Linked DNA regions of Marinagarivorans cellulosilyticus. The protein of the gene in region 1 interacts with the protein of each later gene in a pairwise test. Links are inferred from orthologs where the notes say so. Each region holds a gene or a part of one and is shown in the gene's direction. Other genes may lie near its edges.

Region 1 (7,607 bases):
CGCGTGGTCTGCAAATTCGTCTAGGTGCTCCCATAAATCTTCTTTGGGTAGGTAGTGCTCGGGCCCTGCTGGCAGGCGAATAATTGAGGCATTGGGGTGAGCGAGTGATTCTTGCGCGATGCCGTAGTTGGCGTCTACGGTTGGATCTTTTATCAGTCGAGTAAATAACTCAACTTTACCAACGTTGGGTAGCTCGGCAAGCGCATTGGCCAGCTCGACAACATAGCGGGTTTGCCCGCCGGTATCGGCGTCTCGCCCTAGTTCTAAATGGGTTGGCCGAATTAGGCCATGAAGGCTAAAGAGCGCAACATATAGCAAGTTATTCCCCTGTTTATGGCAGTGAATATTTAAGCCTACGGAGCTGTGTTCGCTGAATGCTAACTGAGCGAACAGGCTCAGCAGGTATTTGAGAGTCATGTACCTGCAACTACTGAGTAGCTAATCGCTAAGGATCAGCTTTGCCTGTTTGGGCATCTTCGCTTGCCCTAAGGTCTAAATTATGAACTCTCAATTCGTGACAATACCTGCTTCAAAAAGTTCACAATATACGCTTTTGTGGAAAAATTCCTGTTTTCTAACATTTGATGTGTTGCGGGTGCTTTAACATGTGGTTAGACGAGGTGTGCGTTTATCCCGTAAAATGCTCACTTTTTTGAGATCAAAGCATGTCTAGTTCAACGTCTAGCTCGATGATTTTAAAGCTTAGCTGTGCCGATCAGCCGGGCATTGTGGCCGCTGTTGCCAGTCTATTTTCTTTGCAAGGCTTTAATATCCGCGAATCTTCTCAGTTTGAAGATGTTCATACCTCGCGTTTTTTTATGCGCACAGTGCTTGAGTCTGTTGAAGGGCCTAAGTCGATAGCGGCCGTTAAAAGCGCATTTGCTGCCGTTGCACAGCGTTATGGTATGGATTGGTCCCTTGATGATGGCACCGCTAAACCTAAAGTGCTTATAGCTGTGAGCCAGTGGGGGCATTGCCTAAACCATCTACTTAATAGCCAGAAGCAGGGCTCTTTACCTGTCGAGATCATGGGGGTTGTATCTAACCATGAAACCATGACGCCGCTGTGTGAATGGTATGGGGTGCCGTTTCACTATTTGCCGGTAACGCCGGCCACCAAAGCCGAGCAAGAGGCGCAAATACTTGCTTTGGTCGAGCAAACTGGTAGCGAGTTACTCATTCTTGCGCGCTATATGCAAATTCTTTCGAATGATCTTTGCAGCCAGCTCAATGGTCGCGCTATTAATATTCACCACTCTTTTTTACCCGGCTTTAAAGGCGCAAAACCTTACCACCAAGCCTATGAACGCGGTGTTAAGTTAATTGGTGCGACGGCTCATTATGTTACGGCAGATCTGGATGAGGGGCCAATTATTGAGCAAGCCGTAGAGCGGGTGTCCCACGCACAAACACCGGATAAATTAGTAGAGATAGGCCGCGATATAGAAGCCGTTGTGCTCGGTAGGGCCATTCGTTGGCACGCAGAGCGCAGAGTATTGTTGAATGGCCATAAAACAGTGGTTTTTGATAGCTAGCTTTAAGCCGTAAGAGGCGTTATTCATGATTCATCAATGGCGCTTGTATGGCACCTTAGGCTGCCACTTGTGTAAGCAGGCACAAGCCATTATCGAAAATTTGCGTCAATCATTCGATATTCAGCTCGAGTTATTCGATATTGCCTGCGATGCCCAAACGGTGGCTAAGTTTGGCGAGCGAATTCCCGTATTAGAAAATAAAAGCAATCAGCAAATGTTGGATTGGCCTTTTGATTTGGAGCGGCTGTCGGATTGGTTAGATCCACCGCAGGTGCCGGAGAATAAAAATAATGTGGAGATTTAAGTGCTAAGAAATGCGCTCTATCCAGCTGTTGGTTTGATTTACATCAGCAACGGTATGCAGGTGGTATTAATTGCATGGTTGGCGCTGTCGGTATTAGAGCTGACGCCCATTAGTGTAGGTTTATTAATGGCGGCTATGCTATTGCCGCAGGTAGGGCTTTTACCGTTAACCGGTAGGCTGGCTGATCGTTACGAGCCTACCCGGTTGGCTAAAGTCGGTTGTGCAGGCTTAAGTGTAAGTCATATTTTAATGGTGGCGGCGCTCCATATTACTTCGTTAAATACAGCTGTTTTAGTGGTTTACGCTTTGTGCTTAGGTTTTAGTACAGCTTTGTTTTTGCCCGCTAAAGATAAAGCTGCCGTGCAACTATTACCTAATCGATTGCAGCGCGCCCTGTCGCTGAGCAGTGCTTTTCAGTTTACCGGCGTTGCAATAGGTACTTTATTTGCGGGTTTTGTCGACGAAATTGGCGTGACTGGCGTTTTAATTGTGCAGTTTTTATTATCTGCTTTGGCGGCAGTGTATTGGGGGTTAATTCCCGCCCATGTGAGTTTTATAGAGCACGGCCCCAATAAAGTGGCGGACGTTAAAAAGCCATCAATAGGTGCTATTTATGCCCATGGCATAGCTATGATGAAGCGTAGTAAAGCACTTAGTCAGCTAGTGGTGCTGTGTGCCTTTAATGGTTTTATGCAAATGGGGTTTGCGGTGGTTTTATTCCCTGTGCTGGGTTTTTCGCACTGGGATTTTAACAGCACGCAATATGCTTGGATGCAAGCTTCGTTTAGTGCTGGGGCCATTGCTGTTTATATTGCCAATGCTTACCGTAAGCCGCAGCAATACCCGGGGCAGTCAGTTTTATTTTGCTTGCTCTATACCGCTGGCATTGCTTATGCCATAACGCGTGGCCCCACGTTATTTGGCAGCTATGGTTTAATTTTTCTTTGGGGCGCGGTTGCTGGTTATTCCGCATCCATGAGTAGAGTGCTGTTATACAGCGTAACTTCAAACAATATGCGGGGCCGTGCTGCAGCCCTTTATCAAATGGTGCTGCTGGGTTTTGCCCCTGTTGGCTCTATTGTGTGTGGCCTCCTATTAGAGTTTATGGGGGTACATCAAGCTTTATACACACTGTTAGCGGCTAATGTGATGGTGTTTTTTGCGTTTTTACTGAGTCGAGAGCTGTGGTCGGTAAAGCAGGCTTCAGCTTAAATGGGCTGCTAAAACTTATTGCCTAAGCAGCGGTTAAAAAATAGAGAGCACAATGAATCGACGTAAAAAAGTGAATCAAATTTTAAAAAAGAAAGCAAAGCAGCGAACGGCTAAACTAAACCCTAAGCCCAAGTCGGCTTATGTGGCTAAGGCGCAGCGCTCTGACCAAACAGCCGCATCTGACGGGCCTTGCGTCAGCGAATAATTGTTCCCCCATGCTGTGCTGGCCGTAGGCTACAATGCGGCCCCATTATTAAGTGTTGTAATTATGGAATATGAGTTCACGTTTGATGCGCAAGGGCAGCCTGGCGCGGTATTTTCTTCGGGCCATTCGGCCTTTGGTTGCTGGTTAACCGACGAGCTAAGTGCAAATGCAAGCCAGCTTGCAGCTCTGATCGATGTGGTAGCGCAGCTTGAGGCTAAAGCGCTGTACGAGCATGAAGCGCCAGGTAAAAGCTTTTCTTTATTGCTCGATCGTGAGCGGGCAGTGGTAAGCGCGAATAGTTTAGCGTTGGATATGGAAGAGCTCCAAACAGATGGGGAAATAGCAGGCTCGACGGACTTCTATGATGAAGAGCTTCACGCCGAATGTGGTTTGACTGATTTCAAAGCGGTATTGCTATCTTGGCAGTTATTTTTGCAGCCCTAATTATTGAGTGAATTCCGATGTTAAGTTATCGCCATGCTTTTCATGCCGGCAACAGCGCCGATGTACTTAAGCACTTTGTTATTGAAAGAATTTTGAGTTACCTCACTCAAAAGGATAAGCCTTGCTTCTATATGGATACCCATGCCGGCGCGGGTATTTACAGTTTAAATGCGGCGGTGGCGAATAAAACAGCGGAATATAAAGTAGGCATCGAGCGTATTTTGGCCGCATGGAATCCCCCTGAAACCATGCGTAATTATATTCAGTGTATAGCGCGCTGCCGAGATAAAAACGGCAGCGATGTTTATCCTGGCTCCCCTTGGTTTGCGGCTGATATTTTACGCAGCATTGATCGCCTTGCGCTTTGTGAGCTACACCCGCAGGACTACCCAAGCCTTGCGTCAGTTATGGCAGGCGATAGCCGTGTTAAGGTGTACAACGAAGATGGTTTTAAAAAAAGTATTGCATTATTACCACCAAAGGAACGTCGCGGTTTGGTGGTAATCGATCCTTCTTACGAAATTAAAGCCGATTACGTCGGTGTGGTTAACCACATCTGCTCGCTGTATAAGCGCTTTGCTACAGGGGTTTATGCTTTGTGGTATCCCGTCGTGGATGCTGCGCGGATAGAAAAAATGGTAGCGCAGTTCAAAAAAGCGGGGCTAAAAAACACCCAGCGTTTCCAAATTCAAACGTACAGTCCTGACAAAGGCGGCATGTATGCCTCGGGGATGATTGTGATTAACGCCCCATGGATATTACAAACAGAAGTTGGTGATGCGATGCCTTGGTTACGCTCTAGCCTGGCTTTGGATGAGTCCGCAGGTTTTATTGTTGAAACTATAACCGGTGAAAATGCGTAGTCTTACGCAGAGTAGGCTGAAAAGTAATGATTAGTCATTAATGATTTAATTGTTCTTTTAGACCCAGTGGTATAACTGACAATATTGGCTAGCTAAAACAAAAGTGAAATTGTTTTAGCTAGCCAAGGCGTTTTAATGGTTTGGTGGTAGCACGGTTGTGGTATCGCTTAGGGTTTCTAAAAATGCAACAATCGCATCTTCTTCTTCACTAGATAAACACAAGTTACCAATATTGCGTGGATTATTTTCGTCGTCACAGTAGTTTTCTATTGTTTGCCCTTCAGGAATAGTTACTTTACAAAAATCTTCGTCGTCACAAGAAAATATATTGCTAGATACTACTTCAGGTATTGGCCAGCAGCCACGCTCGAGAGCTTCATCGTTGGTTACAAAGCGTTGCGCTTCACCGTTCTCATCTACACAAGCTGGCTTTAGATCACGTGTATTATAAAAATGTACAATATCTTTTAAAGATTTAAAGTAGCCATTGTGGGCAAAAGCCTTAGGTGCACCAGGGTAGGGGCGTTTGGCAACATTGCGCAGGGTAGGGGCTTTGAACTTGCCTTCGTGGCCAGGGAAGTCTGAGCCCTCAATGCCATCTTCATCCCTTGCGGCAACTCCAAGGTCTACCCAAGCTTGGCCAAGCGGGTTAAGAATATTGCCGTTATCGTCTTTGACTTTATCCATGGTATACCATGGGTTTTCTGGGTTTGCTGGCGCGCCAATATTAAAGTAGCCCGCTTGTGCTTTAGTGAATAGCTCTCCAATTGCAGTGCCATCAGAGGCGGTTGAGCTGGCGTGGCAGAAGCGTGCACAACCTATGTTTCTGCTGAAAAATAATGAGTGACCAAGGTTTTCTTGTTCTGTTAAACCATCTAGCGGGAGCTCTACGCTACCATTGTTGATAATTTCTTCAGCAACGGCCATATCAAATTTAGAGCTAAAAGAGTTTACTTCACTTGAGGCTTCCCAGGCTGCAATAGCAAAGCCTATGCGCTGATGTACAAAATCAGTATCTACACTTTGGTTACAGCTTAGCTGTTCGCCCCAGGCTTTTTTCCAGAGTTTTTTATGATTCTGCTTTACTCGTTTACAAAGTTTTTTAGACGATGGCAGGTTTTGCTCAACGTCATTTAAAAAGGGCCCCATGGCCTGATCGGCTGCGGGGCCTAATAGCTGGCTCATCTCGGTGATTTTTTCGGCAGACCATTCGATAGGGAAAATGTCTGCAGTGATTGTTTCACCTGTTGCTCGGCCGTCCCAAAAGGTACCACCAGCGGGTGTTGGGCCGTTGCGTCCATTGTTAACAACAAAGTTTTCAGCAAATGTCACATAGGCATTAGTTGGCGGCTTGCGGTTACCTGCGCGCTTTTGTTTCGCACCATGAACGACGGCCCCGCCAATATTGACAAACGGGTCTTCCGCGGTAAAACCAAATTCAGCGGAATGGCAACTCGCACAAGACTGCCCGATAGGCTTGGAAAGCTGGTCATCAAAGAAGATGGCTTTACCGAGCGCTTGCATCGGTGTTAATTGGTTTTCTTTATCTTTTGCATCTGCAGTGTGGCAGTAACCGGTAAGCGCGATAAGCAGAGGCGCTGCAACCCTGAGAGTTCTTTTACAGTTAATCATATATTACCCCTTTAAAGTGTGCGTGTTTAAAAGCAATATACGCGCCAGTACTGAAATTGTGATGCCATTTGTTTTGGTTATAAAAGATGCGGGTTTGAAGAGCTTTTGAGCGGTTTTGTTAGTGTAGGTAGGAAAATAGGGTGTTTTGGCGCAAAATAGCCTTTTTGACCTGTCGGAAAACTTTCCAGAACTAGGTTTGAGTGTTTTTTGAACAGGGTGAAGAGCCTTTATGTGGCTTCATCTATAAAGGGGGGCGTAATTATTAGCTAAGCTGAAGGCCAGTTAAATCAAGGCCTGTGGGTTTTAGAGGCTTGCTTTCTTGGCTGCTAAGGCTAAGTTGGCCGAAACCTTGCTTTTACCGGTTTATATGAATGCTTTTGGTCTAAGTATAGTGATACAGCATTCATTCGGATGATGATCGTTATGCTATTGAAATGTAGTTGCTGAAGCGGGATTAATGATCATTTATTAATATATTGCTCTATACGGAGATATAATTTCATGAATGATTCTGCCTCTTATGTAAAAGTTTCTGACGTCGCATTTATAGAATTCTCAGGCAGTCAGCCGCATTTGCTAACAGCTTTATTTCATCAGCTTGGCTTTACGAACAGTGCTTGCCATTTGTCTGATGCAAAAACTTTGCACTATCAGGGTAATATTCATTTTATTTCCAACCCAACAGCAGGTGGTAACGCTGAGGTTTTTCGCGGCGTACATGTCCGTGGTGCCAGTGCTATGGGGTTTAAAGTTGCTGATTCTAACGCCGCATTTGCACAAGCTGTAGCCTTAGGAGCAACGCCTGCCACTTTAAAAGATTATGATATTCCTGCTATAAAAGGGGTTGGCCAGTCGCTTATTTATTTGGTTGATGGTGCGCATGAAAAAGCGTTGTTTGCCGAGTTTGGTTACAGCAAAAAAGTCGCGCAAAATGAGCAAACATGCCTTGGACGTATTGACCACCTAACGCATAATTTGAATCAAGGTGGTGTCGACCGCTTGGCCAATTTTTACGAGCGAATTTTCGGCTTTAAGCGCATTCGTTCTTTCCATATACATGGTAAAAAAACGGGCTTGTACAGTGAAGTTGTTGCCAGCCCATGCGGTCGAGTGATTATACCGCTCAACGAAACCAAGGATGATAAGTCTCAAATTGCTGAGTTTATTCGAGAGTACAACGGCGAAGGTATTCAGCATATTGCGTTAACAAGTAGCAATATTTATCAAACGGTTGATACCTTGAGCGCCGCGGGTATACCTTTCCAGAAAACACCAGATACCTACTACGAGCTTGTTGATCAGCGCTTGCCTGGACATGGTGAGCCTGTTGATCAGCTTCATAAACGCAATATCTTAGTCGATGGTGGCGCGGAGCAGGGCGGTGGGTTTTTATTGCAAATATTTACCCAAAA
Region 2 (7,656 bases), 1.1 Mb from region 1 along the record:
CCAGTAAAGCCATCTGAAATAACAGATAAACGCTGCAAATCAAAACTAGAAGGGTTAAGTTGTCGCTTTTGTAAATGAATTTTAAAAATTTGTGCACGCACAGCACGAACGGGCAAATCAACAAAAAAGATCTCATCGAAGCGCCCCTTACGCAATAACTCGGCCGGCAGTTGCTGAATATTATTACTAGTAGCAACCATAAACACGCGACTTTTTCGCTCGCTCATCCAAGTTAATAACGTTCCCAATATGCGTTTGCTTAAACCGCCTTCAGCATCGCTCTGGGCAAGGCCCTTTTCTAGCTCATCCACCCACAAGACACAAGGCGAAAGCGTATCCGCAAGCGCGAGCGCTTGACGCAAGTTGCGCTCAGTCTCGCCAATATACTTATTAAAAAGCTGCGCCATATCCAAGCGCAGCAGAGGCACACCCCAAACGCCAGCAACAGCTTTGGCCGCTAGGCTTTTACCGCCGCCTTGTACACCTAAAAGCAATACCCCCTTTGGAATATCATCATTGTCTTCAAAAAATGCTGGTCTGCGCTCGTTCAGCCATTTTTTAAACGTATTGAGTCCAGCGACCTCACTTAACTTGGCAGTGTCGTACTCAAAATGTAGAACGCCATCCATATTCATGAGTTCGAATTTCGCTTTGTTAACTTGCGGCAAGTCGCTCTCGGTAATTGCACCATCATCGGCTATTGCACCCCGGGCTAAGCGGCGCACATCAATATGGGGCAACCCCCGTAAACTACTGACTAGCGCATTTAACGCTGGGGCATCAGCCTGTATTTTCTTGCGGCCGTTATTCTGAGCCCATAACGCCGCTTCCTCACGAATTAAATTAAGAATTTCTTCTTCGTTAGGTACCGCTAAAGGTATTTTTACCGCCAAACGAGCCAATTCAGCCGGTAAATTCAATTCGTGGCTGAGTAAAATAATTTTGTGGGCAGGGATTTTATTAAACAAAATATCTTTGATTAGACGAATATTTTTAGGATCATCTAAAAACGCATGGCTATCGCACAAAACATAAATGCCCTGTGTTGTTTGACGCTTAATTTCGCTAAGGGCATCGCTCAGTTCAAACGACTTATTTTCGCTCTCACTCATTAAACTAAGGCCCGCCCTTTGAATGCCGTCAGTCACTGTCCATTTGAATAAAGGTGCCGGATCTGACTTCAAAAACGATATCAGTAATTCGATAGCCCGGGGCTCATCAAAAGTCTCGACAACCAATAAAGAGGCCGTCCCGTGCAAAAGTAACTGTAAATCTTGACTATCCATCGGTTAAACTCCGATACAGCAATAGGTGGAAATCGTGAATTATGCAAAAAAATCATCAAGCCCAAGCATCACTGCGCAATTTATCCTGCCTCGATAACGCCGTGAGCCAATGCGATACCGTATTAAAAACGCTGCTTGGTCAAAAAACAAACAGCCAGCGCCCAAATCCGGCACAGAAAATACCAGAGCCGACCCTAAATGCCGCAGAGAAAATACATAGCGCAGGCTTAATGCGCGTCAATCATACTGGCGAAGTTTGCGCTCAAGCGCTGTACCAAGGGCAAGCACTCACAGCAAAGCTACCCAGCGTAAAAGAAGACATGAAAATGGCAGCTATCGAAGAGGAAGACCATCTCGCCTGGTGCCAAGAGCGCCTCAACGAGCTTGGCGCCACTACTAGCCGGTTCAATGCGCTTTGGTACAGTTTATCTTTTAGCTTGGGCGCAGGGGCCGGCTTAGTCAGCGATAAACTCAGCCTAGGGTTTGTTGCAGCCACAGAGCAACAAGTTTGCAAACACCTAGACAATCACCTTAAAGCGTTACCCCGCAGCGATGATAAATCCAGAGCAATTATTACTCAAATGCGACAAGACGAAGCCGAACATGCGGAAATGGCACTAACGGCAGGAGGCGTTAAATTCCCAGCACCGGTTAAAGCCGCAATGAGTCAAGTCGCCAAAGTAATGACAAGCCTGTCTTATCGCTGTTAAGGCTCAAACTCCACAACTTCAAAGTCATGACTCAAGGCAACACCAGCAGCTTCTAGCATAATGGATGCAGAGCAATACTTCGTCGCAGACAAGTTCACCGCACGCTCAACTTGCGAGGGCTTAAGCGCTTGGCCAGTAACAACAAAGTGCAAATGAATTTTAGTAAACGGCGAAGGCGTACCCTCTGCTCGCTCAGCGCTGAGCTCTACACGACAATCAGTGACCTTTTGACGCGATTTTTTCAAGATAGAAACAATGTCGAAGGAGGCGCAGCCGCCCAAGCCCATCAAGATCATTTCCATTGGCCGCACGGCCAAATTTCGCCCGCCGTGATCAGGGGGGCCGTCCATCAATACTGTGTGCCCACTGCCGGACTCCGCGAGAAACATCGCGCCATCAACCCATTTAACCGTAGCTTGCATAGAAATAACTCCAAACGCTTAATATTCAACCGCCCCAAGGCGAAAGGCGTGCAAGACTACCACAGAGCCTTTTAAATTTGCGTAAAAAACTGTGTGGTCTATAACAAAATGGACACCCCTGCGATAGCCAACCTATACTCTAATAAGCATAATACTGCGCGCAGCAATTCACCCATTGCAAACAGGGTCTATAATTTCAATTGAGCTGCAATTCGGTTTACGCAAAGGTGTTTTACGAGTAGGGTTACTTACCCGGTTAGATTTTCTCTTTTAATACGTTGTAATATAGGAGAACGGTGCTTACTCACCTTGTTTAGCTGCTAATGAGCTTTGTCTTGTAAAACATTCACAGACACCGATTACTTAATGAGGAAAGTCGTTTTGGTTGCCATCCCACATACGCCACATATAAATAACCTCGAGGGGTTTCTTGCGCACTGCCATCGTCGTCGTTACCCAGCGAAAAGTACTTTAATTTACGCTGGCGACAATAGTGATTCGCTGTATTACATTATTAAAGGTTCGGTTACTGTCCTTATTGAAGACGACGAAGGCCGCGAAATGATTGTTGCCTACCTCAATGATGGCGACTTTTTTGGTGAAATGGGGTTGTTCGACGACAAAGACCCCCGCAGCGCTTGGGTTCGCGCTAAGACCGAATGCGAAATAGCCGAAATTAGCTATGCAAAATTTATGGAGCTAAGCCAAACCAGCCCCGAGTATTTCTTTTCGCTAAGTGCTCAAATGGCCCACCGCTTGCGCGCCACCACACGAAAAGTGGGCGACCTCGCCTTTTTGGATGTGACCGGTCGGGTAGCCCGCACACTGCTGGATCTTTGCAAAGAACCCGACGCGATGACTCACCCTGACGGCATGCAAATTAAAATCACTCGCCAAGAAATAGGCCGTATTGTTGGCTGCTCTCGCGAAATGGTTGGCCGAGTACTAAAAACCTTGGAGCTTCAGGGTTTAGTCTCGGTAAAAGGGAAAACGATGGTCGTCTACGGTACCCGTTAGAACTAAATCATCAGTCATAAAAAAAGCCCCCTCGGCATACACCTAGGGGGCTTTTTTATTGCCTCATTGTTAAACCACCGCCTCGCGAAACAGCTCAGCAAGCTTTTCACCAGGGTCTGGCGCGCGCATAAATGACTCCCCCACAAGAAAGCCATAAATATCTTTGGCCCGCATAGCCGCAACATCAGCAGCAGTAAAGATGCCACTTTCAGTAATAACATGCCGCCCTTTTGGCACCATATCCAACAACTCGAATGTTGTATCGAGTGACACGTCAAATGTGTGCAGGTTCCGGTTATTAATGCCGACCAAGGGATTATCCAGCATCAATGCCTGCTCCATCTCTGCCGCATTATGCACTTCTATCAGCACATCCAGCCCTAACGCTATAGCCTGTTGATGCAGATCGTTAAGCTGTTGCTGCTCTAGCGCGGCCACAATTAAAAGCACACAATCCGCGCCCAAGGCGCGAGATTGGGTAATCTGGTAACTATCGACCATGAAGTCTTTACGTATTACTGGCAACGCAACCGCGTCACGGGCCTGCTGCATAAATGCATTACTGCCCTGAAAGAAGTCTTTGTCCGTCAACACTGACAAACAAGCGGCGCCGCCTTTGGCATAGCTTAGTGCCAAGGCTTCGGGGTTAAAATCTTCGCGGATAACGCCCTTGCTCGGCGAAGCTTTTTTAATCTCTGCAATAACGGCATTTTGTTTATTTTCAATACGCTGAATTAATGCATTGGCGAAGCCCCGCGCGGGCGGCTGAGCATCGGCAACGGCCAATAACGCAGCCTCGGATCGAGCCAACTTAGCCTCAGATACCTCTTCATGTTTACGCGCAATAATTTTTTTTAGTATTGTTGGTGTATCAGTCACTAACTTAGGCCTCTTCGAAACACGCGGTCATTTCGACCAATTCTTTTAATTTTTCGCCCGCCAACCCCGTTGCCAAAGTATCTTGCGCTAGCGCTACACCTTCTGAGTAAGAATCAGCAACACCCGCCACATACAAAGCCGCACCGGCATTAATCGCCACCATATCACTCGCTTTTTGAATGCGCTCACCGCCGGCATTACCGAGCACGCCGCGCACAAGCTCTAACGACTCTTGCGCATCTTTAACGGTTAAACCATCAAGGTTTTGGGGTTCAATGCCAGATGCCCCTGGGTAAATTTCATATTCACTCACAACACCTTCTTTTAGCTCAGCTACATGCGTGTTCACCGCTAAAGAAATCTCGTCCAAACCATCGTCAGCGCTAACAACCATCACATGCTCGCTACCTAGGGCCTGCAGTACCTCAGCCAAGGGCCGGCAGAGTGTTTTATCAAATACACCAAGCACTTGGCGCTTGGCGCCAGCGGGGTTAGTTAAAGGACCTAACACGTTAAAAATAGTGCGCAAACCTAGCTCTTTACGCGGGCCAATAGCGTGCTTCATTGCGCTGTGATGCGCTGGGGCAAACATAAAGCCAACACCAATACTCTCGACACACTTTGATACCTGCTCGGCATCGATATTTAAATTAACGCCCGCCGCCTCGAGTAAATCAGCACTGCCCGTGGAGCTCGTAATTGAACGATTGCCGTGCTTCGCAACATAACCGCCAGCTGCGGCCACGACAAAGGCTGCAGCGGTAGACACATTAAATAGCCCTGCACCATCGCCCCCAGTTCCGCAGGTATCTACAATAATTGGGACATTAACATTAACAGGGGCGGCTAATCGGCGCATAACCTGCGCCGCACCGGTAATCTCTTCAACGGTTTCGCCCTTCATCGTTAGCGCAACTAAGAAGCCGCCGATTTGTGCTTGGGTCGCCTCACCCGTCATGATCTGTGTCATCACTGCGCTCATGGCTTCGCGACTTAAAGACTGCCCTGCCATTAACTGGGCTATTGCTACTTTGATATCCATCATGGTCTAAACCAAATTGTGAAAAGTTAAAAAGTTTTTAAGGAGCGCGTGACCGTGCTCACTCAATACGGATTCTGGGTGAAACTGGACCCCGTAAACAGGGAGTTCTCGATGCGATAAGGCCATAATATCTGGCGCTGAGCAAGCATCAACCCAAGCGTCAACCCTTAAAGACTCTGGCAAAGTCACCGACTCAACAACCAACGAATGATAGCGAGTAACAAGGAAACTCGAGGGTAAGCCTTTAAATAACGCGCCCCCTTCGTGGCGAATTAACGAGGTTTTACCGTGCATTACCTTATCAGCGCGAACAACCTTAGCACCAAAAGCCTGAGCAATTGCCTGATGCCCCAAACAAACCCCCAACACGGGAACTTGCAAAGAAAAGTGCTCAATTGCCTTAAGCGTAATGCCTGCATCGTTCGGCGTACAAGGCCCTGGCGAAATCACAAGGCCCGCAGGCTTTAGCGCTTCAAGTTCAGTTAACGATGCAGCGTCATTCTTAACAACTAGCGGCGACGCCCCTAGCTCCTCAAGATAGCGAACAACGTTATAAGTAAACGAGTCGTAATTATCAATAACCAGCAAACGCTTGCGCATGCTACCTGCTCTTAAAAAAGCGGTATTGTACGCCAGCTTAGACGCCGCCGAAACTCAAGCGGCTAAAGCCTGAAGGTGCTGCGTCCCAGGGTGGCGCTCAATCTGCCGGTAAGCGCTTTTTAGCGCAGGCTTTAAATACTTCTTTACATGCTTAGCCACAAAGCGCCGATCTATGTTTTGCAGATAACAAAATAGCGCCAATGCATAGACGCACTCGCTCTCAGATAAGCTCGCCAGCCGATTTGCCCGAGGGTTATAGCATTTAGCACAACTCCCCCTAAAGCTATAAGCTGAGTTTGCCACCATGACCCCGAAGCCCATAAAAACAGCCAAAACTTCAGCCGCCTGTAAAAAATACTCTTGCCCACCAGGTGGCGTAAGCTGGCTTTGCCAAAGCATATGCTGCGCAACACCATGCCCCATTGTCGCTACCAGGTCTTGAGGTTTTGCCACTTGGTCTGGCGTATAAGTCATTAGCAACTCTAATGGCCCGCTCGCTGGCACCAGCGTTTGAACATCGTCATCGCCACGCACCGCGGGGTTCAAACCCAGCAACGGGGGTTGCATCGCTACAAATTGCGAAGGCGGCACCAAGCGCCAGGGCCACCCTTGCAGGCCACCATAACCCACCACTTGGCCAAAAACATATTGCGCCATACCGTCGATACTTTCGACTTTCTTGGGGAAAAAATCGTTGGTCGGCAGAACTAAAGGCGTAGACTCCCTAAAACGCTTTACATCAAAATTCTGCATCGCCCAACTAAAACACTCGGCGAGCCAATCGGCTGTTTCATCCGAAACGGCTGCGCGCGATAACCATTGCCACATATTCTTATCCAAAACACGCCAGCGAAATCGCTAGCGGCACATTTTAGGCGTACAGCAAATACGCCTACGCATTCAATTAAAAGGTATAGCTCACACCAACAGATACCATAGAAACATCTTCAAACTCACCGACGTTAAAATATTCGTACTCAAGGCGAGCATCTATATCAAGCAAACCCACCATAACGCCAATACCATAAGCTAAATCGTAACCGTCGTCTTCACCCTTAACGTTCTCGATAGAGGCTTCACTTTGCCACATAAAACCGCCAACCTTGCCGAACACGCTAGCCGGCCCAAGGCTCAAGTGCAGCAGGCCAAAACCACTGAAACCATCGACTTCAACGTAAGTACCGCTATTGCCATCGATTCGACCAAAGTCGATATAAGCAGCCTCGACGGCGGCTAACGAAAAACGGTAGCCACCAAATATTTTCATTCCTGTGTCGCTATCACTAAGGTCGACCTCTTTCGGGTCAAAGCTGATGCTCCCGCTTGGCTCGTTATACTCAATAGACGACTGGCCAGCCCCAACACCAATATAAGCGCCCGCAGATGCCGAGGTTGAAGCCGCAAAAATGACCACCCCTGCAAAATATTTAACTATCCCCATGGGATCTCCTGATTAATAGGTTCAACAACCACGCCATGAAAACGTGCATTTATACATGAAGCAAACTAGTGTTTAAGGGTATACCACTACCTACAGCAGGTGCCTTATGTCGAACATCAACGACCGCCGATTACTTCAGCGCACTAACCTCGCGCTTTATTTAAAAGTGCTAAACGCCGATAGCGAACAACTGCTTGGCAATATTATAGATATTAACGTGTGTGGCTTTTTACTACTAACAAAGCAAACATTGCAACCA

What was found. The genes of interacting proteins can lie anywhere in the genome.
Region 2: the proteins of MARGE09_RS18585 (region 1) and crp interact in binary tests that used the Escherichia coli proteins (3 or more experiments, as listed by UniProt). The link is inferred for Marinagarivorans cellulosilyticus from one-to-one orthologs.

What each region holds. Positions count from the first base shown.
Region 1 is NZ_AP023086.1:4,543,760-4,551,366, reverse strand. Bases 2,096-5,009 are described here. They hold MARGE09_RS18585 (YacL family protein), read left to right. Parts: upstream 2,096-3,319; coding sequence 3,320-3,700; downstream 3,701-5,009. Other genes in these bases: MARGE09_RS18575 (cytochrome-c peroxidase), read right to left, coding at 4,696-5,009; MARGE09_RS18580 (23S rRNA (adenine(2030)-N(6))-methyltransferase RlmJ), read left to right, coding at 3,718-4,563; MARGE09_RS18590 (DUF2986 domain-containing protein), read left to right, coding at 3,104-3,256; MARGE09_RS18595 (MFS transporter), read left to right, coding at 2,096-3,051. Outside these bases: MARGE09_RS18610 (HAD family hydrolase), read right to left, coding at 1-417; purU (formyltetrahydrofolate deformylase), read left to right, coding at 666-1,535; MARGE09_RS18600 (glutaredoxin family protein), read left to right, coding at 1,561-1,839; more of MARGE09_RS18595, read left to right, coding at 1,840-2,095; more of MARGE09_RS18575, read right to left, coding at 5,010-6,195; hppD (4-hydroxyphenylpyruvate dioxygenase), read left to right, coding at 6,697-7,607.
Region 2 is NZ_AP023086.1:3,469,651-3,477,306, reverse strand. Bases 1,655-4,617 are described here. They hold crp (cAMP-activated global transcriptional regulator CRP), read left to right. Parts: upstream 1,655-2,799; coding sequence 2,800-3,435; downstream 3,436-4,617. Other genes in these bases: trpD (anthranilate phosphoribosyltransferase), read right to left, coding at 4,319-4,617; trpC (indole-3-glycerol phosphate synthase TrpC), read right to left, coding at 3,505-4,314; MARGE09_RS13985 (OsmC family protein), read right to left, coding at 1,993-2,418; coq7 (2-polyprenyl-3-methyl-6-methoxy-1,4-benzoquinone monooxygenase), read left to right, coding at 1,655-1,996. In the rest of the region: MARGE09_RS13995 (AAA family ATPase), read right to left, coding at 1-1,286; more of coq7, read left to right, coding at 1,328-1,654; more of trpD, read right to left, coding at 4,618-5,356; MARGE09_RS13965 (anthranilate synthase component II), read right to left, coding at 5,363-5,956; MARGE09_RS13960 (hypothetical protein), read right to left, coding at 6,011-6,784; MARGE09_RS13955 (outer membrane beta-barrel protein), read right to left, coding at 6,861-7,397; MARGE09_RS13950 (PilZ domain-containing protein), read left to right, coding at 7,504-7,656.